2 regions of the Photobacterium sp. 53610 genome follow, and region 1 is predicted to be linked to the other one. Evidence: predicted binding sites of a transcription regulator. Region 1 holds the regulator's gene; the other holds the start of a gene.
The links. Region 1 encodes MetJ, which represses methionine synthesis genes. Its sites were predicted from a motif close to TTAGACNTNTANANGTCTAA; they were not measured.
Positions count from the first base shown of each region.

Region 2: metN (methionine ABC transporter ATP-binding protein MetN) is a predicted target of MetJ. The motif match lies at 2,084-2,103, and genes of this name have one in related genera.

Region 1 covers NZ_JAXOFS010000008.1:58,600-62,018, reverse strand. Annotated here, with positions in the region: gene rpmE (50S ribosomal protein L31) at 1-183, shown strand, start outside; gene SPK40_RS17440 (malic enzyme-like NAD(P)-binding protein) at 427-1,674, shown strand; gene metJ (met regulon transcriptional regulator MetJ) at 1,752-2,069, opposite strand; gene SPK40_RS17430 (O-succinylhomoserine (thiol)-lyase) at 2,255-3,419, shown strand, end outside.
Region 2 covers NZ_JAXOFS010000015.1:5,640-9,058, reverse strand. Annotated here, with positions in the region: gene SPK40_RS20780 (MetQ/NlpA family lipoprotein) at 1-55, opposite strand, end outside; gene SPK40_RS20775 (methionine ABC transporter permease) at 177-863, opposite strand; gene metN (methionine ABC transporter ATP-binding protein MetN) at 853-1,887, opposite strand; gene gmhB (D-glycero-beta-D-manno-heptose 1,7-bisphosphate 7-phosphatase) at 2,238-2,795, shown strand; gene SPK40_RS20760 (ABC transporter permease subunit) at 3,157-3,419, shown strand, end outside.

The DNA of each region.
Region 1 (3,419 bases):
GTAAACGCTCGTTGTTCTTGCGGCAACACTTTCGTCTTCAACTCAACTCTGAGTAAAGACGACATCAACCTGGATGTGTGCGACAAATGTCACCCATTCTACACTGGTAAGCAGCGTCAAGTGAGCACCGGTGGCCGTATCGACAAATTCAACAAGCGTTTCGGCGCTCTGTCTAGCAAGTAATTGCTCGAAGACACTGTCGAGAAAAGGGACGCTGCGGCGTCCCTTTTTGCATTTATGCGCCCCGTTTCTTAATCATTTCCCCCTCAGCTCCCGCCTCCGTCACTGCCCGGCATTTTTCCGGCCCGCATCCGTGATTCCCTTGGTATTACCAGCTTGCGCGAACTAGGATTTTGTGCTGCTATCGAATATGATCCATTGTTCAATACCGAACCGAACATCCATCCATTCAGGATTCTAATAACTATGTCTGAAGATTTTCGTCAACAAGCACTTCATTACCATGCTTACCCTGTCCCCGGGAAAATTTCGGTTGAACTGAGCAAGCCTGCCAACACAGTAGAAGATCTCGCCCTGGCGTACAGCCCGGGTGTGGCCGAACCTGTGCGGGAGATCGCCCAGAACGCAGAAAATGTTTATAAGTACACTGGTAAAGGCAACATGGTTGCCGTGATCACCAATGGTACGGCCATTCTTGGCCTGGGTAATCTCGGCCCGCTGGCATCCAAGCCAGTGATGGAAGGCAAGGCGCTGCTGTTCAAGCGTTTCGCGGGCCTGGATTCGATTGATATCGAAGTTAAACACCGCACCATCGACGAGTTTGTCGATACGGTCGCAAACATTGCCGACACCTTCGGCGGGATCAACCTGGAAGATATCAAAGCACCTGACTGTTTTGAGATTGAAAAGCGTCTGATTGAACGTTGCCAGGTGCCGGTCTTCCATGATGACCAGCACGGTACCGCAATTGTAACTGCAGCCGGGATGCTCAATGCACTGGAACTGCAGGGCAAAGATATCAATGAAGCGGTGATCGTCTGTCTGGGTGCGGGCGCGGCGGCAGTTGCCTGTATGGAACTGCTGATTAAGTGTGGTGCCCAGCGTGAAAAGATCTACATGCTGGACCGTAAAGGTGTGATCCACACCCGTCGTGACGACATTAACGAATACAAGCAGCTGTTTGCTAACAATACCGACAAGCGTACTCTGGAAGACGTGATTGAGGGTGCCGACATTTTTGTGGGCGTGTCTGGTCCGGATCTGCTGTCTGCTGAAGCACTGAAGCTGATGGCTGAAAAGCCTGTTGTGTTTGCCTGTTCTAACCCGGATCCGGAAATTAAGCCGGAGCTGGCTCATGCCGTGCGTGATGATCTCATCATGGGGACCGGCCGTTCGGATTATCCGAACCAGGTGAACAACGTGATTTGTTTCCCGTTCATTTTCCGCGGTGCGTTGGATGTGCGTGCCAGCGAGATTAATGACGAGATGAAACTGGCTGCGGTTCATGCCATCCGTGAACTGGCGAAAGAAAAGGTTCCGGCGGAAGTGGCCAAGGCGGCTGGTGTTGAGAAATTGGAGTTCGGTCCTGACTATATTATTCCTAAGCCAATGGATCCGCGTTTGCTGCCTCGCGTTGCGAAAGCGGTCGCTGTTGCTGCGGTAGAGTCAGGCGTTGCCCGCATCGAAATGCCTGTGGGTTACATGGAAGTGTAAAGAGACATCATTTTGCGTTTTGCATTGAAAACCAGCCGTCAGGCTGGTTTTTTTTTTACTTCGGCCGACTATCTTTTTTATTCGTTAATGTCTTCGTATTCGATGCCTAGGCTTTCCATGATGGCCTTCGCTTCTGCAGGCAGATCGTCTGGACGGTCCTTCCGGATGTCGTCATCGGTTGGTAATGGCTGACCGGTATAAGCATGGAGAAATGCTTCACACAGCAGTTCGCTGTTGGTGGCATGCCGCAGGTTGTTCACCTGACGACGGGTGCGTTCATCCGTGAGGATCTTCAGAACCTTTAATGGGATAGAGACAGTGATTTTTTTGACCTGCTCATTTTTCTTGCCATGTTCCGCATAAGGGCTGATGTACTCACCGTTCCACTTTGCCATTGTTTACCTTCTCAGCGATATAGGGTTTTGAAATATTGTATGGGGGAATTTTAGCGGGATTTACTGCCACAAGCAAAGACATATGGACGTCTGGAAGTGTTGACGTCTTTTTTAAATGTAGCTAAGGTTGTGGGAATTTGATGACCGTCGGCCCCGGCCACCCCAAGGAACAAGGAAGCTAGAAGATGAGCGACAAGAAAACAGCAACAATCGCTGTACGCAGCGGCATTGAAACGGATCAGCCTTTTCGCGCAGTGGTCCCACCGATTTACTTGACCTCAACCTATGGCTTTCCTGAACTCGGGACGTTGCCCCAGTACGATTATTCCCGCTCGGGCAATCCGACCCGAAACCTGCTGGCGGATACGCTGGCGGAGCTGGAAGGCGGTGCCGGGGCCGTGGTGACCAGTTGCGGGACTGCGGCCATCAACCTGCTGGCGACCGCCCAGCTGGGACCGGAAGATCTGGTTGTGGCACCGCATGACTGCTACGGCGGGACTTACCGCTTGTTTAATACCCGGGCCGGTAAAGGGGATTTCAAGGTGCAGTTTGTCGATCAGGGCGACGCCCAGGCGCTGGCTGCGGCACTGGCAAAAAAACCGAAGCTGGTCTGGGTTGAAACACCTTCTAACCCTTTGCTGCGTGTGGTGGATGTGGCTCAGTTATGTGAGCTGGCCCATACGGTTGGCGCGCTGGTCGCCGTCGATAACACTTTCCTGTCTCCGGCCCTGCAACAGCCGATTGCGCTGGGCGCGGACTTCGTCGTGCATTCGACAACCAAGTACATCAATGGTCACTCCGATGTTGTGGGCGGGGTGCTGATTGCCAAAGACAGCGAGCATGCTGAAAAACTGTCCTGGTGGGCGAACTGTATCGGTGCCACCGGCGCGCCGTTTGATGCGTATCTGACCCTGCGTGGGGTCCGGACTCTGGTTCCTCGGATGCGCATGCATGAGGAAAACTCAGCCCGTTTGCTGGCCTATCTGCAGACCCAGCCGCTGGTGGGTCAGATTTATCATCCGAGTCTCGCGGATCATCCGGGGCATGACATTGCGGCGAAGCAACAGGCGGGTTTTGGCTCTATGCTGAGTTTCGAACTGGCGGGCAGTATGGAGCAGCTGAAAGTCTTTGTGGCTGCGCTGGAATGTTTCTCGCTGGCGGAATCGCTGGGGGGAACGGAAAGTCTGATTGCCCACCCGGCCAGCATGACCCACCGGGCGATGTCTGATGAAGCTCAGCTGGAGGCTGGCCTGCTGCCGTCCCTGCTGCGTTTGTCAGTGGGACTGGAAGATGCGGAAGATCTGATTGCCGATCTGGCGCAGGCCTTTGCTAAAGCTGCGGAGATCAGCG
Region 2 (3,419 bases), on a different contig from region 1:
CCAGAGCTGAAGCAAGTCCCGCCACTGCGAAGAAGTGTTTAATATTCAGTGCCATTGTACATCTCCTATGTTCAGGGTAACCCTGTACTTTGTTGTCGTTGTATTTCACTAACTTATCGGTATCGCCTGAATATGATGTCCGGCGAATGTGAGTTTTCTGTCTTGTTCTCGTTAACTTATCTGTGGTCGACGCGGCGGACCAGATGGTCACCTGCAGACTGAATCAGCTGGACCAGAATCACCAGCATGACCACGGTAATCATCATGACGGTGCCGTCAAAGCGCTGATAACCGTAACGGATACCGACATCGCCCAGACCGCCGCCGCCGACGGTACCGGCCATGGCCGAATAACTCACCAGCGTGACCAGCGTAATGGTGACTGCGTTGATAATGCCCGGCAGGGCTTCCGGCAGCAGCACCTTGCGGATAATCTGGGTCGGGGTGGCGCCCATGGCTTGCGCAGCTTCAACCAGCCCGCTCGGTACCTCCAGCAGCGCGCCTTCAACCAGGCGGGCAATGAAAGGAATTGCGCCGACGGTCAACGGGACGATTGCCGCAGCGGTGCCGATTGAGCTGCCCACCACAAAGCGGGTAAAGGGGATAATAGCAACCAGCAGGATAATAAACGGGATCGAGCGGCCAATATTGACGACCGTGCCCAAGGCTTTGTTCAGGCCTGGATTTGCCATCAGACCTTTGGGTTTGGTCAGATGCAGGGCAACACCCAGCGGAATACCAATCGCGAAGCCAATCACACCGGAGGCAAACACCATCATCAGGGTTTCACCCAGAGCTTCCGTTAAAAGACCGACCAGACGTTCGTTGGTTTGCCACCAGGCGGCGATAGAATCAAGCAACATAACCCAGCACCTCTACATTAACTTTATGTTCGCGAAGGAAAGCGATGGCTTGTTGTGTCGCTTCCTCTGTTCCGAAAAATTCTGCCAGCATCAAGCCAAACTTCACGCCGCCGGCGTAGTCCATGTCGGCACTCAGAATGTTGGCATCAATACCAAACTGGCGTGACACCTGGCTGAGCAGGGGGGCATCCACGGAGGCGCCGGTAAATTCAAGGCGAATCAGCGGATAGTTGCTTTCCGTGCGGGTGCTCTCCAGTCGTGCCTGATAGTCTTCCGGAATGGAAAGATCCAGGGTTGCGCGAATGAACTCACGTGCCAGTTCTGTTTTCGGATGAGCGAAAATATCGCCGACCGGGCCTTTTTCAACCAATTCGCCCTGACCAATAATGGCCACTTCAGAGCAGATGCTTTTCACCACATCCATTTCATGGGTGATCAGCAAAATGGTCAGGTTCAGTTTACTGTTGATTTCTTTCAGCAGTTCCAGAATTGACTGGGTGGTGGCCGGATCCAGTGCGCTGGTGGCTTCATCACACAGCAGGACTTTCGGGTCTGAAGCCAGTGCCCGCGCAATCGCCACACGCTGTTTCTGACCGCCGCTCAGATTCGACGGATAAGCATGGTGTTTGTCGGCCAGGCCAACCAGTTGCAGCAGTTCGGAGACTTTTCGTTGGATTTCGGTTTTATCTGTGCCGGACAGCTCCAGTGGCAGAGCCACGTTGTCAAAAACGGTTCGCGAAGACAGCAGATTGAAATGCTGGAAAATCATGCCGATTTTACGGCGGGCCAGCGTCAGTTCCTGGCTGGAGAGTTGTGTCAGGTCGACTCCGTCGACAACCACATGGCCAGAAGTTGGTTTTTCCAGCAAATTGACGCAACGGATCAGAGTACTTTTACCGGCGCCGGACGCACCGATCACGCCGAAAATGGTTCCTTCCCCGATACTGAGATTGATATCGCGCAGGGCGTGGATGTCTTTATCCCCGACCTTGAAGACTTTATTGACCCTGTTGATTTCTATCATTCTGTGTCCTGCTACTACTTTTGACGTGCCAGAAAATGTGTATCCAGCATAGCGTTGCGGTCATTACTTCGCCTGTTTTAGTGATTTTGTATGCTGAATTGGCGCATGACCTTGTTATTTGTTTGTGTTCGCGGATTTTTTCCGTGCCTTCTGTTGCCTGATGCTAGGGTGTCTAGATGGCTAAGTCAATAGATATTTTTACGTCTAGACGTCTAAATGGGTTTTTTCAGAAGTTGAGCTGAAATCTGTTCGCGAAACCGGTTTGTGTCCTGATGCGGATTAAGAGATGAATCCGGCTGGCAGCCATGCCATAATTTAGTCAATTTTGGTTTCGAGATTTAGGTGGTCGCTTGGCTAAGCCTGCTGTGTTTATCGATCGTGATGGCGTGATTAATGTTGATCATGGTTATGTTCATACCGTGGATGACTTTGAATATATTGAAGGTGTGTTTGACGCCTGTAAGCAGCTCAAAGAGATGGGATATCTTCTGGTACTGGTGACTAATCAGGCTGGTATTGCCAAAGGGATGTACACGGAAGATGAATTTCTGAGTCTGACAGAGTGGATGGACTGGAACTTTGTCGACAATGGTGTGGAGTTTGACGGAATTTATTATTGCCCGCATCATCCGAGTGAGGGGCAGGGTGATTACCTGCAGGACTGTAATTGCCGCAAACCGAAACCGGGAATGTTTATCTCTGCCCGCGATTTTCTGAAGATTGATATGGCGCGTTCAGTCATGATCGGTGATAAAACCGATGACATGAAAGCGGCTGAAGCGGCAGAGGTCGGCACGAAGATTCTGGTCCGTACCGGTAAGCCGGTGACTGAAGCCGGTGAAGCGTTGGCCACTGTGGTGTTGGATAGTGTTGCTGATGTGCCGAAATGGCTGGCGTCTGTGAAATAAACAAGTTCGTGATGCATTTTTCTGAGCAGGCCAATGGCCTGCTTTTTTTATGTCTCGGAATCGGCGGCAATCGAACCAGTGAAATAGCTTCAGAGTATTTGAACAGAACCATTCAGTCAGATCTTTCATGTTTTGTATGTTCGATTTTACTGAACCGACGTTATTCATCTGTCTCAGCCTGAATGATCCGGGGAGGTGCTGATTTTGATTGTTGATTCATAACATTAATGAGATTAAGTTGAACATTCCGTTTGGTGAAAGAGGCGATTGGATTGCTCTCGTCTGACGGATAGCAAATTTGGACTGGTGCTATACTGCGATTGAAAGGAATTGTGGCAATGACAGGGAGTCATGGAAGCGGATGTTGTCGTATTTTTTGCGCCGCTTGGCGTTAGTGGTCCCTACTTTTATCGGGATAACCGTACTGATCTTTACGCTGACCCGGTTTGTGCCGGGCGGACCCGTCGAGCGGATGCTGGCGAATATTCAGGCCCAGCAGGGGATGTCATCGTCACCGTCCATGGCCGGGGAGAGTAATGCGCTTTCTGAAGAGCAACTGGCAGAACTGAATGCTTTCTACGGGCTGGATAAACCGGTTTTTGAAGCCTACAGTGAGTGGCTGAC